Regions from separate parts of the Streptomyces sp. NPDC044064 genome, predicted to be linked through region 1. Evidence: riboswitches for the same ligand, from Rfam matches in the RefSeq annotation. Region 1 holds a riboswitch; the other holds the start of a gene.
The links. A riboswitch is a leader RNA that binds a small molecule or an ion and turns the genes downstream of it on or off. The one in region 1 is predicted to bind cyclic di-AMP.
Positions count from the first base shown of each region.

Region 1 (7,253 bases):
CCGGTACGCATCCTGGGTCCCTCCTTCGGCCTCACTCAGGACTACATACGCAAGCACCTCGGCATCCGCTTCCGCGTCGACAACCGCCGCGGTGTCGACGAACTGGGGCTCACCTACCGGCCGGTGGCCGAAACCTTGCTCGACCACTACGAGAGCTGGCGCGCGCGACGGCGCCGACCGGGCTGAGGCGAGTCCGCCCGCGGCGTCACGCCGGCCGGATCACCCGGTGGATCGCCGCCTCCCCGGCGCCGTAGATCGACTCCTCGCGGATGTACGACCCCGGGCCCGGCGCATGGATCATCATGCCGCCGCCGGTGTGCAGGCCCACATGCCGGTCGTCGTCGAAGAAGAGGACGAGGTCACCTGGTTCGAGTCCGGCCAGCGTGACCGGCGTGCCCCCGAGCGCCTGCTGGTGCGCGGCCCGCGGCAGCGTGACCCCGGCCGCCTTCCATGCCGCCTGGGTGAGGCTGGAGCAGTCGTACGAGTCCGGCCCGGTCGCACCCCACACACACGGCTTCCCGACCTGCGCCCGAGCGAAGGCGATGGCCTTCTCGGCGCGTAGGGCGTGGGGCGACTGCGGGGCGGTGGTGGCGGGCGCGTACGAGCCGGTGTCGGTCGTGGTGGGAACGGTTGTGGTGGGAACGGTGGTGACAGGCGCGGCGAAGGAGCCGGTGCCGGTCGGGAAGGGGGCGACTGCGGCAGGGGCAGGGGCAGGAACCGGGGGTGGGGTGAACGTGGGGGCGCCGGCGGTTACGGGCGGGGTGAAGGATCCGGTGTCGGTGGGGAGGGGTGCGGCGAAGGCCCCCGTGTCGGTGGGGAGGGGGAAGGCGAAGGATCCGGTGTCGGCCGGAAGCGGCGCGGCGAAGGCCCCCGTGTCGGTGGGGAGGGGGAAGGCGAAGGATCCGGTGTCGGCCGGAAGCGGCGCGGCGAAAGCGCCGGTGTCGGTCGGAAGGGGTGCCGCGAAGGACCCGGTGTCGGTGGGGAGGGGGAAGGCGAAGGCGCCGGCGTCGGCCGGAAGCGGCGCGGCGTAGGCGCCGGTGTCGGTCGGAAGTGGTGCGGCGAAGGACCCGGTGTCGGTGGGGAGGGGGAAGGCGAAGGCGCCGGTGTCGGTCGGAAGGGGTGCCGCGAAGGCCCCGGTGTCGGTGGGGAGAGGCGCCACGAAGGCGCCGGTGTCGGTGGGGAGGGGTGCGGTGAAGGACCCGGTGTCGGCCGGAAGCGGTGCGGCGAAGGACCCGGTGTCGGTGGGGAGGGGGGAGGCAAAGGCGCTGGTGGCGGCCGGAAGTGGCGCCGCGAAGGACCCGGTGTCGGGCTGAAGGCCTGCGGGCAGTGGCGTGGCGAAGGAGCCCGTGTCGGGCAGAGGGGCCGTCGTGGCCGGGCGGTTGTAGGGCTCGGTGCCCGCAGGAAGCGCGGCCGCGCCGAGCGAGCCGGCCGCATCCTGTGCCGGGAACACACCGGGTGCCGCCCACTGCGGTGCGCGCCACTGGTCCTCGGCCGGCTGCGACGCCTGGCCCCCCGCGGCGCCCAGGGCGTCCGGCGTGGCGGCTGCGGGGCCCAGGGCGTTGCCGCGGGACAACACGTCCCGGGCCGCGGCGAGTTTGCGCCGGTTCTCCGCCTTGGAGGCCGCCGGGGCGGGCCGCCGGGACCCCGCGGCGGGGGCGGGCAGTGCCCGGGGCTCCTGCTGCGGGGCCGCCGGGGCGGCGGGGAGAGGCAGGGCGGCCGGCTGCGCCGAGGTACGGCCCGCCGGTTCCAGCATGGCCCGGCTCGGCGGCTCGGCAGCGGCTCGGCCGGGGAGTTCCAGCGCGGTGCGGTCGCCCGCTGCTTCCATGGCCCGGCTGGTCAGTTCGGGAACGGCGCGGCTCGTAAGTTCGGGGACGGACCGAGCGGTCAGCTCGGCTACGGCCCCACTCGGCAGCTCCGGCAGCGCACGGGCATCCGTCCGCCCCGAGGGTCCGGCGGGCAGCTCCGGCAGACCGCGTCGCGGCGCCTCCCGGTCACCACCGGGGCGATCGCCGCCGCCGCGGTCCGAGGAACGGGCCGGGGTGGCCGGCCGGTCGGGCATCCGGTCCGCCGGCAGGACCGCGGGTACGGAGGGGCCGAGCTTGGCCCGCGCCCCATCGAACCACTCCTTGGCCACCTCGTCGAGCGCCGGATCCGAGCGCCGCTCCGGCCGCTTGGCCAGCGGAACACCACGAGTCCGTGTCGCCCCCGCCATGGCCCGTGTCGCGTTGAAGTTCCCCGTGTCGACCTCGGCCCGGTCGTAGAGGGAGTTGATCCGCTGCCGGACCTCGTCGCGGCTGTCCGTCGCCATGAAGGGACGCACTCCTTCCGTGCTCCGCCTACCGAGTCAGCTGTCGGGTTCGGGCGGTCGGTTCCGGAAGGCGTGCCCTACGGCCTTCGCCTGCAAGGGCGTTGGCCGATTCACCCCGAAGTCGGTCGGGTCCCCGGTTCCGGTCGCACTCCACGGTGCACCGGATTCGGCGGAGGCCACGCGGCCCGGCGCGGTTCGCCGGGGGAGCCGTGCGGCCTGGCCGTCAACCTAGCCAATTTGTGTGGCCCGTGTGAAGGTTGAAGTGCGTAATGTCCGATACAGATATGTGATGTTCGTCTTGGCATTCGAGATGACTCACCCTCTGGGTGGCACGGTGCCTATGAGATTCTGATGAATTCTCGGGACGCCTGAACACTCGGGCGCTCGGATCCGTATGGGGCGGGGGATTTCCATGCGAGCCGCTCGACAGACTCAGAGGTACTTCCGTGGGACGCAACACGCGCAGACGCCCGACCCGTGCACGACGCGCGACCTTCGCAGCGGTCGCCCTGATGCTGGGCGGAGGCGGGCTCGTCGCGGCGAATGTCTACGCCTCGGCCACCGAGGGCACATGGGGCGGCGGCACCGACGCGACCGGACAGGTCCGCTCCGCGGGCATGGCCACGATCGACTGCCCGGACGTCGGCAGCCGCCTGACGACGGTGCCGGACGACGCCCGTGAGGCCGTCGACCGTGAACTCGCCCAGCTGGACCAGCAGACAGCGGCCGCGTACCAGCAACTTCAGGCGTCGGCCGAGTCCGTGCGCCAGGACCCCACGGCCGCGGACGAGCCCATCATGAACCCGCTGAAGGAGAAGCGGTCGGCCACGATCGAGCGGATCGCCGCCGCCATCGACCAGGCGGGCGACCGGCCGGAAGGACTGGAGTCCCTCGCCGCCTGCACCCTGCGCCCCGCCCAGGACGGTGCGGGCGGTGACACCGGCAACGCCGGCCAGGGCAGCGCCGCCCCGAGCGACGGAGCCCAGCAGGGCTCCGGCCAGGGCCAGAACGGTGCCGGCCAGGGCGGCAACGGCCCCGTCGCCTCCGACTACGCGGACATCACCTCCGTACAGCCGAACGTGCCGAACCCGCCCCAGCAGGACGACGCCTCGCGCGGCACGTTCACCTCCGAGTGCGGTGTCAACGCGGGCGGCCTGTTCAACTCGGACAACGTGATCGTCGCACCCGGCGTCTCCAACGGCGCCCACCACTTCCACGACTACATCGGCAACCAGTCCAACAACGCCTTCGCCAGCGACGACGTCCTGGCCAACGCCCAGACCAGCTGTGTGGACCAGGGCGACAAGTCCACGTACTACTGGCCGGTGCTGCGGCTGCAGAACGGCAAGCAGGAACGGGACGCCGGCGCCCCGGGCGGCGGCACGGAGGGCAACGCGGGCCAGATCGTCACGGCCAAGCAGGTGACGCTGACCTTCGTGGGCAGCCCGCGCGGCAAGGTCACCGAGATGCCGCGCCTGCTGCGCATCATCACCGGCGACGCCAAGGCCTTCGTCAACGGCCCCACCAACGCCAACGCCTCATGGAGCTGCACCGGCTTCGAGGACCGGCAGCTGAAGGACAAGTACCCGCTGTGTCCGTCCGGCAGCGACGTGGTGCGCACCTTCCACTTCCAGAGCTGCTGGGACGGCCGCAACATCGACAGCGCCAACCACCGCACCCACGTGGCCTTCGCCGGCCCCGACGGCGCCTGTCCCGAGGGTTTCCGGGCGATCCCGCAGCTGGTCCAGCGCATCGTCTACGACGTCGCCGCGCCGAGCCTGGACGACGGCGGGCGGACGGTGCCGTTCTTCGCGGTGGACTCCTTCCCCGAGCAGCTGCACAAGCCGGTCACCGACCACGGCGACTTCATCAACGTCTTCGACGAGGACCTGATGCGCGAGATGGTCGACTGCATCAACTCCGGCCGGACCTGCGGACCCCGCGGCGATGACGACTCCGGTGCCACCACGGCCCCGAGCCCGAGCGACGACAACGGTGCGTCGGACGCCCCGGGCACGGGCACCGGCGGTGCCACGGCCGAACCCGCCACGAGCACCCCGGCCGAGCCCGCCCCGGCCTCCTCCGAAGCGACGCAGGAGCCCAGGACCGACGCGACGACCTCGCCGGCGAACACCACCAAGCACGACAAGCCCGCCAAGCACGACAGCCAGTCCTCCCAGCAGGACGGCCGGACCAAGCAGGACAGCGAGGGCGGGCAGACCGCTCCCGCGAAGGCCGACAAGGCTTCCCCGGCCGCGCCGTCCGACTCGGGCGCCGGCGAGGTCGGCCAGGCCACCCGGACCCCTGCCGGCGGTCAGGCCGCCGAGTCCCCGGCCGCGCAGGCGCAGCCCCCCGCCAACCAAACGGAACCCCAGGCGGTCCAGGGCGGCGGCCTCGCCGAGACCGGCGCACACCTGTGGCCCGCGGCCATCGGCATGTTGCTCGCCCTGTCCGGCCTCGTCATGCTGCTCCGGGCCAAGCGCTTGAGGTACTGACCGCACGGCACGGAACGGCGGAACGGCGGCCCCACCCTCCAGCGGTGCGGCCGCCGTTCCGTCGTCCGGAGCCGCGGTGCTCGTCAGCGGACGCGCAGGGTCTGCTTGGCGAGTTCGTAGGCGGGCACCATGGCGTTGTGCTCCTCGGTGTCCATCCCGCCGAGGTGCAGCACGACCGGGCCGTCGGGCGTGGAGACCGCCAGGGCGCTCTCCTTCTTCGTCTCCTCCAGCAGCTTGCTCGTGTAGAGGTACTCCACCTCCACGCCGGACAGGCCGGTGGCCGTCCTGAAGGAGCGGTACTTCTCCTTGCTGGTGTTGTCCTCGGCGGCGACGAACTGCCGCAGGACGGTGCGCGCGTCGGCGTCGCCGGGCTCGCCGGTCCACACCCGCAGGAAGCCGATCCTGCCGGCGGGCTTGGCGTCGATCTCACAGGCGGTGGTGACCGGGCCCTGGCGGAGGAAGGCGTCGGCGACTGCTCCGCCGAGGTCGCCGTCCGACCCCTTCGACGCCTTCGACAGTTCCTTCTCCGCGTCGATCCCCTTGGGCTTCCAGCTCTTGGCGACGTCGAAGCTGACGGGCAGTTCGCAGGCCGAACCGGCGGCGCCGACGGTGCCGCCGCGCGCCGCGACGGCACTCTCGGCCCCCGCGCTCCCGGCGGCCGACGGGCTACCCGTCGCCTTCGCCTCCCCGTCCGGCGACTGGGAGCAACCTCCCAGTACCGCCGCCAGCACCACCGCCTGGACCACCCTGCCCCGCACGGACCCCACCCTGACCTGCACTGTCGTTTCCCCTCCTGTTGAGCGCCGCCACTGTAACCGAGGACATCGGCACAGCCGTACGCATTGAGAGGGGGCCGGTGATGGGGGCGTGCTCAGTCGCCGTCGCGCCGGCAGTGCAGGAACAGGTGGGGCTCGGGTACGGCGTCGGGATGGGCCGGGGAGAACGTGGCGTGCTCCTCGGACAGGACCGTCAGGCCCGCCCCGGTCACCAGCCGCGTGAAGTCCCCGGCGGCGAAGCTCGTCACCCGCACCGGCTGCCCCATGAACACCGCATCGACGGCCTCCACGTCGAGGGGCACGGTGGCCAGCACCGCGAGCCCGCCGGGCCGCAGGGCACGAGCCATGCGGCCCACGACGGCCAACTGCTCGGCGCGGGACATCTGCAGCAGCGAGAAGTACCCGCACACCGCGTCGAACGAGCCCTCCGGGAGCGGCAGTTCACGGATGTCGGCGAGCCGGAACTCGGCCTCGGGCACCTGCCGGGCGGCGATGTCGACCATCACCGGGGAGACGTCGACGCCCAGCACGCTGTGCCCCGCCCCGGCGAGGGTCTGCGCGGTCGGCCGTCCCGTCCCGCTGCCCACGTCCAGCACCCGGCTGCCCGGCTCCAGCCGGTCCAGCAGCCACCGCAGCGAGGCGCGGTGCGCCTCGGACGACACGAACGCCTTCTCGTAGTCCAGACCCAGTGCGTCGAACACCACGGCTGCCGGTGCCCGCTGCTCGTCCTCGCCCAAGACCGCTCCTCCCGTGTCCCGCCAGGTGCCCGGCATCGTCGCACTCCCGTCCCACCGCCCACAATGCCGCGCGCCGGGTGCCGTTTGCGGACCGCGGCGCCCGCAGGGCAGGGTTCGGCACGTGCCTACCTTGCTGATCGTCCATCACACGCCCTCGCCCAACTGCCAGGCCATGTTCGAGGCCGTCGTCTCCGGCGCGACCACGCCGGAGATCGAGGGCGTCCGCGTCGTACGGCGGGCCGCCCTCTCCGCCACCGCCTCCGACGTCCTGGAGGCCGACGGCTACCTCCTCGGCACCCCGGCGAACCTCGGCTACATGTCCGGCGCCCTCAAGCACTTCTTCGACCAGGTCTACTACCCCTGCCTGGACGAGACGCGAGGCCGGCCCTTCGGCTACTACGTCCACGGCGGCAACGACGTCACCGGCGCCGTCCGCGCCATCGAGGCCCTCACCACCGGCCTCGGCTGGCGCCGTGCCACCGAGGCGGTGACCGTCACCGGCGAACCCGGCAAGGGCGATGTGCAGGCCTGCTGGGAGCTGGGCGCCACGGTCGCCGCCGGGCTCATGGCCGAGGCCTGACCGGGGCGTCGTCGGGGAGCGGGCCTGTAGGCCGTTCGGGTGTCGGACGGACGTGGCCACGGCGCCGCTCGCGCGCGGGACCGGAGCCGGCACACACCCTCTACCTGGGTGGATGAAGGTGCGGGCGCGGCGCCGCTGGCCGACGATGAGGAAGGAGACCGCGTCCCCGAGGGGCGGTCGTGCCCGTCGAACGTCGTCGAGCCGAGGGAGCGTCGCATGGGAGCGGACGGCCACATACGCGGACGGACCGCCCAGGACGAGCAGGACACCGAGGAGTTGCTGCGCCGGTGCGCACGGGACGTGGTGGACGTCGCCGAAGGCATCCGCGAGGTGTCCACACGCACCCGCACCGCGCTG
Region 1 is NZ_JBWKFN010000001.1:129,967-137,219, reverse strand. Features, by position in the region: gene AC07DS_RS00660 (NAD-dependent epimerase/dehydratase family protein) at 1-186, shown strand, start outside; gene AC07DS_RS00655 (C40 family peptidase) at 206-2,308, opposite strand; cyclic di-AMP (ydaO/yuaA leader) riboswitch at 2,319-2,490, opposite strand; gene AC07DS_RS00650 (DUF1996 domain-containing protein) at 2,821-4,803, shown strand; gene AC07DS_RS00645 (lipoprotein) at 4,887-5,582, opposite strand; gene AC07DS_RS00640 (class I SAM-dependent methyltransferase) at 5,675-6,352, opposite strand; gene AC07DS_RS00635 (flavodoxin family protein) at 6,438-6,896, shown strand; gene AC07DS_RS00630 (acetoacetate decarboxylase family protein) at 7,113-7,253, shown strand, end outside.

Region 2 (7,253 bases), on a different contig from region 1:
TGACGTCCTCGGTCTCGCCGGAGCGGTGGGACATCATGCACTTGAAGCCGTTGCGCTGGGCCAGCTCGACGGCGTCCAGGGTCTCGGTCAGCGAACCGATCTGGTTCACCTTCACGAGCAGGGCGTTGGCGGTGCCCTCCTCGATGCCGCGGGCCAGGCGCTCCGGGTTGGTGACGAACAGGTCGTCGCCGACCAGCTGGACCTTGTCGCCGAGCTTGTCGGTGATGACCTTCCAGCCGGCCCAGTCGTCCTCGAACAGCGGGTCCTCGATGGAGACGAGCGGGTAGGCCGCCACGAGCTCCTCGTAGTACTCCGTCATCTCGGCGGCCGAGCGGGACTTGCCCTCGAACTCGTACTTGCCGTCCTTGTAGAACTCGGACGCGGCGACGTCGAGCGCGAGCGCGATCTGCTCACCGGGGATGTAGCCGGCCTGCTTGATGGCCTCGAGGATGAGGTCGAGGGCCTCGCGGTTGGAGCCGAGGTTCGGGGCGAAGCCGCCCTCGTCGCCGAGACCGGTGGACAGGCCCTTGCCCTTCAGGACCTTCTTGAGGGTGTGGTAGACCTCGGTGCCCCAGCGCAGGGCCTCGGAGAAGGACTCCGCGCCGATCGGGGCGATCATGAACTCCTGGATGTCCACGTTGGAGTCGGCGTGCGAGCCGCCGTTCAGGATGTTCATCATCGGCACCGGCAGCAGGTGCGCGTTCGGGCCGCCCAGGTAGCGGAAGAGCGGGAGGTCGCTGGCCTCGGAGGCGGCGTGGGCCACGGCGAGGGAGACGCCGAGGATGGCGTTGGCGCCGAGGGAGCCCTTGTTGTCGGTGGCGTCCAGGTCGAACATGGCCTGGTCGATCAGGCGCTGCTCGGTGGCGTCGTAGCCGACCAGCTCCGGGCCGATCTGCTCGATGACGGCGAGGACGGCCTTCTCGACACCCTTGCCCTGGTAGCGGTTCGGGTCACCGTCGCGCAGCTCGATGGCTTCGAAGGCACCGGTGGAGGCGCCGGACGGGACGGCGGCACGACCCGTGCTGCCGTCGTCGAGGCCGACCTCGACCTCGACCGTGGGGTTGCCTCGGGAGTCCAGGATTTCCCGGGCTACGACGACGTCGATGGACGGCACGAGCATCTCCTTCGTGGATGTGACGCTGGTTGTGCGGGGCTTGTGTGCCTTGCGCCTAGAGCCTAACCGTCCCGGGGGCTTCGGCCACCGACCGACCGTCCCGTGGACAGGTAGGAACAGGGAGACCGTACCTATTGTTCAGGCTCGGAACAAAGAGGCCTGTGGATGAGGCCCGGCCGAAGAGTGGGAAACGGGCGGGAAGACGGAGAGGAATCGGGGCGGGGAGCAGGCTGGGGACACAAACAACCCCGCCCCGGCGCGTACGGGGGAAAACGCGCCGGGGCGGGGAGCCCGTGGGGACGGGGGGATGCCCCTCACGAGGCCTTCAGATTGGGGGCAGGCCTTGTGAGAGCACTGTGGTTCCGGTGGGAGCCAGGTGTCACTTCAGGTGCAGCTGCTGGCCCGGGTAGATGAGGTTCGCGTCCTGGACGATGTCCTTGTTCAGCTCGAACAGCTTCTTCCAGCCGCCCTTGACCTTGTGCTTCTCGGCGATCGTGCTGAGGGTGTCGCCCTTGGCCACCTTGTACTCGCCGTCGCCCTTCTTGACCTTCTTGCCGGTCGGGGTGGTGACGGTCTGGCTCGCGGCCGGACGCTCGGCGGAGCGGGAGGCGGCCTGCGGCTCGGCGGCGCGGGTGGTGGTCGTGGTGGTCTTCGAGGAGCTGCCGCTCGACGGGGCCGCCGCGGTACCGCTGTACGGGGTGCTCGACAGGCCCGTGCCGCAGACCGGCCAGGCACCCTTGCCCTGGGAGGCGAGGACCTTCTCGGCGACGGTGATCTGCTGCTGCTTGGTGGCCAGGTCGGCGCGGGCGGCGTAGGCCGTGCCGCCGTAGGCGGCCCAGGTGGAGGCGGAGAACTGCACGCCGCCGTAGTAGCCGTTGCCGGTGTTGATCGACCAGTTGCCGCCGGACTCGCACTGGGCGACCGCGTCCCACTCGGAGGCGGTGGCGGCGGAGGCGTTGCCGGCCGCCATCAGCGGGGCGGCGACGACGGCGCCGGTGACACCGGCGAGCGCGATGGCACGGGTGGCCTTGAACGGACGACGGTGCTTGCCCTTGCCGGAAAACAGCATGGATCGATCCCCTCACCGACGCCTGCGAGGTGAGCTGTCGGATTCGGGCCGGTTGAGTTGCCCGGCCGCGACCCTCACGGGACGCGGCTTCACCCCAAGCCAGTGCCGGCATCAACTGCCGTTCCTGGCGCTTACCTTGGGTCCCCCGCTCCTGCCTACGGCGCATGACGCGACGACTGTTCCCGGGCGACCGCTGGCAGGACTCGGCGTTGCGGATGCCGGGGCTCGTGGTGACGAGCGGCCTTGACCGTAGACAGGCGATCGGCGGAATTTCAAAGACGATCAGGGCTTCTGAGACTCATCCCACACTTTCACCAAAACGGACATTAGTGAGCGAAGCGGGGCGTCAACTCCCGCTACTCGTCGCCCTTTTCGGTACCGACTTTCAGGGTCTGACCGGCACTGATGTGGTTCGGGTCGGCGCCGATGGCCTTCTTGTTCTCGGCGTAGAGCGCGTGCCATCCGCCGTCGAGGTCAAGGGAGTCGGCGATGGAGACGAGGGTGTCGCCCTCGTGGACGACGTAGGTGCCCGCCTCTCGGCCGGCGTGACGGCCCGACGGGGCGTCATTCTGTCCGTTTGCCGCACTTTCATCCGCACTGCCACCGCGGTGGCGCCCGCCACTGCCGAGGGCGCCGGTGTCGACCAGGCTCCAAGAGCTGCTGGTCTGCCACGAATTGTCCGAGTCCTCCGTTGCGGGATCCGTGGTGACGGACTCGCCATCCTGAGCCTGCCCCGACCCGGGCGATGCGGATTTGTCGGACTTGGGGGTGTCTGCACCCTTGCTGGAACCCTTGGAGTCGGCACCCTTGTCGGCACTCGGGGACGGCTTGCCCTTCGCATCCGAGGAGGAGTCGGACGAGGGTGACGAGGAGGGCGAATCCGGCAGTCCGGACGAGTCGGAATTCTCGTCGGAGTCGGAGTTGTCGTCCGAGCTGGACGAGTCCGAGGACTTGGAGGAGTCACCGGAGTGACCGGAGCCCGAGTCGGAGCCCGAGACGCCCGTGTCGACGTCCACGGAGCCGGACTTCGAGGTCATGCCGGAGAGCAGGGCGCAGGTGGCCCAGGGAGTGGTGCCCTGGTCGGCGAGAATCTTCTCGGCGACGGCGATCTGCTGCGAACGGCTGGCCTGGTCGGCGCTGAAGGCGTACGTCGTGCCGCCGTACTTGTCCCAGTCGTCCTGGGATATCTGCAGGCCGCCGTAGTAGCCGTTGCCGGTGTCGGCGCTCCAGGAGCCGCCGCTCTCGCACTCGGCCACCTTGTCCCACGTGGTGCCGTCGGCCGCGTTGGCGCTGGCCGCGCCGAGGAGCGGGATGGCGATGGCGGAGCCGGTCACGCCGGCCGCGACGAGGAGGGCCGGAGCCTGACGGGGGCGACGGTGACGACCGTTCCCGGAGAGCATGCGGAAGCCTTTCGTGCGACAGCGGGGCCGGCGTGGCCGATGGAACTCGGGGGCCACGCTGATGAGTGAACGTATAGGCAGACGATCACTTGTCACAAGTTAATGCCGCGCAGATCACGTGAAGATCACAGAAGAGAGTGCCTGTCATGTTCGACCGGGCGAACCTCTGCCCGCGTCCGGCCCGTTCGAGCCGCACTCAGGGAACGGGCGTGAACTCCACGGGGAGGGTGCGCAGGCCCCGCATGATGAGCCCGCCGCGCCAGCGCAGCTCGGCCGGGTCCGCCCCGAGCCGCAGGTCGGGCAGGCGGGTGAGGAGGGTGCCGAGCGCGTTCTGGCCCTCCAGACGGGCGAGCGGGGCGCCGAGGCAGTAGTGGATGCCGTGGCCGTACCCGAGGTGCTGGTTGTCCCGGCGGGACAGGTCCAGGACGTCCGGGTCGGCGAACCGCTCCGGATCCCGGTCGGCGGCGGCGAGTACGACGAGCACCGGGTCCCCGGCGGCGATGTCCTGCCCGCCGATGGTGAGCGGCCGGGTGGCGAACCGCCAGGTGGCCAGCTCCACCGGGCCGTCGTAGCGCAGGAGTTCCTCGACCCCGGTCTCCAGGAGGTCCCTCTCCCCGGCGGCCAGGGACCGCTGCAGGCGGTGGCGCTGCTCGGGGTGGGTGAGCAGGGCGTAGGTGCCGTTGCCGATCAGGTTCACGGTCGTCTCGAACCCGGCGAACAGCAGGATGAAGGCCATCGCGGCGGCCTCGTTCTCGGTGAGGTGCTCACCGTGGTCGGAGGCGCGGATGAGGCCGGAGATCAGGTCCTCGCCCGGGGTCGGCTCGGCGGGCAGCGCCTCGCGCTTGCGGTGGATGAGTTCGGCGAGATAGCCGCGCATCTTCTTGACGGACCGTGCGACCCCGCCCCGCGGCCCTCCCCCGTGCCGGATCATCATTCCCGCCCAGTCCCGGAAGTCGTCCTGGTCCTCGCGCGGGACGCCGAGCAGGTCGCAGATGGCGTAGATGGGGAGCGGGAAAGCGAACTCGTGGATGAGGTCGGCCGAGCCCCGCTCGGCGAACTGGTCGATGAGGTGGTCGGTCAGCTCCTGCACCCGGGGCGCGAACTCGGCGACCCTGCGGGGCGTGAACGCCTTGCTGACCAGCCGGCGCAGGCGGGTGTGGTCCGGCGGGTCGATGTTCAGCAGGTGCGTCATCAGCTCGGCCTTGCGCTCGCCGGGGATACCGGTCTTCCCCTTCGCGTGCGCGGGCTCGTCGTGATGCGCCGGGTTCTTGCTCAGCCGCTGGTCGGCGAGAGCCTGCTTGGCATCGGCGTACCGCGTGACCAGCCAGGCCTCGACCCCGCTGGGCAGCCGGGTCCGGTGCACGGGGGCGTGCTCGCGGAGCCAGGCGTAGGCGGGATAGGGATCGCTTGCGAACTCCCAGGTGAAGAGGTCGGGGGCCGTCGGGGGGTGGGGGTGGCTGGGCTGGCTGGTCACTCCTTGACGGTATCCGGCTTCCCGGACGTCTGGCCGAGCGCCTTCAGGGCAGCGCAGTGGCCCAGGGCCGCGGCTTTGCGGTACCAGGCTTTCGCCCGGTCGGCGTTGCCGTCCGCTTCGAGGAGGAGGGCCAGCCGGTAGGCACCGTGGGCGTCGCCCCGCTCATAGCCCTGTTCGTAGTGGCGCAGGGCCTCACTCTCGCGTCCCTGCTTCTCCAGTACGACGCCGAGGTTCGTGTGGTCCCACGGGTAAAGAGTCGTTTCCATGGCCTCCACGAAGGACGCCTCGGCCTCCGCCACCGTCTGGGCCTTGCCGGTGATCATGTGCAGCAGGGCGGCCGCCCGCTCGTCCCCCGTGTCGGCCGCGCGGCTCAGGAAGACCTGGGCCGCCTCTCCCTCACCCTGCAGCAGATGGTGCACACCCACGCTCCTGGCGGCCGGAGCGTGTCCATGGGACTCGGCGGTCACGTAGAGATCTCCCACCTCCTCGAGGTCTCCCCTGCCGAGCAGCAGATCACCGAGCTGGTGGGACGCCTCCGCATCATCGGCCTTCGCGGCCTTTCCCAACCACTGCTCGGCCAGTGTCAGGTAGGCCTGCCCGAGAAGCCTGGCCGTGGGGCCCTCCGAGCCCTCGGGGCAGTCCTGGGCAGCCGTCCGGAGATACGGAAGCGCCTGCTCCGCCTTCCCCTGGCCGAGAAGAATTTCTCCGACGCGTCCCGCCGGCTGTGTCCTCCCCGCGTCCACCGCCCTGCGGAACCACGCGAGCGTCATCGCCTCGTCCCCCGCGGCCTCACCCACCAGCCCCATCACGTGCATCGCCTCGGCATCGCCGCCCTCCGCGCGGGGCTCGACCACCTCGTACGCCCTGACCAGCACTCCCCGGCGCACGTCGGCGTCGTACCGGGTCCCGTCCAGCGCGCAGCGCCATACGGCGAGCGGGACCGGCGCCGAGGACGGGTCCCGCATCACGTCCGCGACCAGCGAGCCGTACGGCCGCCACGTCTCGTCGCTGTCCCCCACGTGTCTCGGCACTCCCCGCACCAGCATGCCGGTCACCGCCTGCCGCCGCTCGGCCGCCCAGGCCAGCCCGTCCTCGAACGACTCGGTCTCCGGCAGCCCGGCCACTTGGGCAGCTCCGTAGCAGACGCACGCGGCTTCCAGCAGTTGCCTGGGAATGTCTCCGGTGACACCGCAGCGCACGAGATCGATGGCGGCTCTCACCACCAGGTGCCCACGCGGATGGCGGCTGTTGGAAAGGGCGGCGCGGCGCCACAGCTCCCACAGTTCGGGGCCGACGGCGAGGTACTGGGTGACTCCGCTGTCGCCGCGCCACCGGAGGGCGTCGGCCAGCTGGGTGTCGCCGGGAGCCAGCCCTGCGAGCCGCCGGAGTTCGCCCTCGCTCCACCGGGAACTCAACGGCACCGTCCTGGCCTGGCTCAGCAGCCGGGACGCCGGTCCGGCGCCGAACCGGTGTCTGTCGTACTCCTCGTCGCTCATCGTGGCCACCACCGGTACCCGCAGACGGGCCAGCTCGGCGAGCAGGCCCAGGTCGAGCCCGTGGTCCCCCAGATGGCGCTCCAGCTCGTCGAGCCAGAGGACATGGGGGTCGTCGCGTCCGCGCAGCAGTCCGGGGAGGCCCCGGAGGTCCGCGCTCGGCGGGGGCACGTAGACCCGGGCGTGCAGCGGCAGGTGGTCGAACATGGCGGCCCAGGCGGTCCTCGTCCTGCCGGACGACGGGCCGCCGGTGACGACGAGGAGGCCGTCACGCTCGTGCCAGCCCTGCAGCATCTCGTCCACATCCCGCGGGACGTAGCCCGGGACACCGGTCTCGGTGCCGAACCGCCGGGTGCGCCGCACCCCGAGCCTCATCAGGTCGACTTCCTCCACGGTCGGCCAGTTGTCGGGGTCTGCGTACCCGGCACCCGGCTGCGTGCCGTAGTTGTTCTGGACGCCGACAACCGGCCCCTGGAAGGTGCCGCGCCGGAAGTCGACGTGGTCCGAGAGGCGAGGTGCGCGCTGCTCCGGGCCCGGAGCGGGGGCGCGTCCTTCGTCCGAAGCCGGAGCGAACTCCCCTATGAGGCCGCGTAGTTGCTCAGCCGCCGCACCCTTGTCCGGTGCATGGTCGAGCGTCATGCGTACCCGCGTGAACCAGACCTTCCGTTCCAGGTCCGTGAGACCGGCCGCGGGCCACGGGTCG
Region 2 is NZ_JBWKFN010000006.1:331,381-338,633, reverse strand. Features, by position in the region: gene eno (phosphopyruvate hydratase) at 1-1,120, opposite strand, end outside; gene AC07DS_RS13010 (transglycosylase family protein) at 1,494-2,183, opposite strand; cyclic di-AMP (ydaO/yuaA leader) riboswitch at 2,188-2,356, opposite strand; gene AC07DS_RS13005 (transglycosylase family protein) at 2,540-3,583, opposite strand; gene AC07DS_RS13000 (cytochrome P450 family protein) at 3,780-5,057, opposite strand; gene AC07DS_RS12995 (tetratricopeptide repeat protein) at 5,054-7,253, opposite strand, start outside.
Region 2: it holds a riboswitch for cyclic di-AMP, as region 1 does, so the genes downstream of both, AC07DS_RS13010 (transglycosylase family protein) here and AC07DS_RS00655 (C40 family peptidase) in region 1, are expected to answer to the same signal.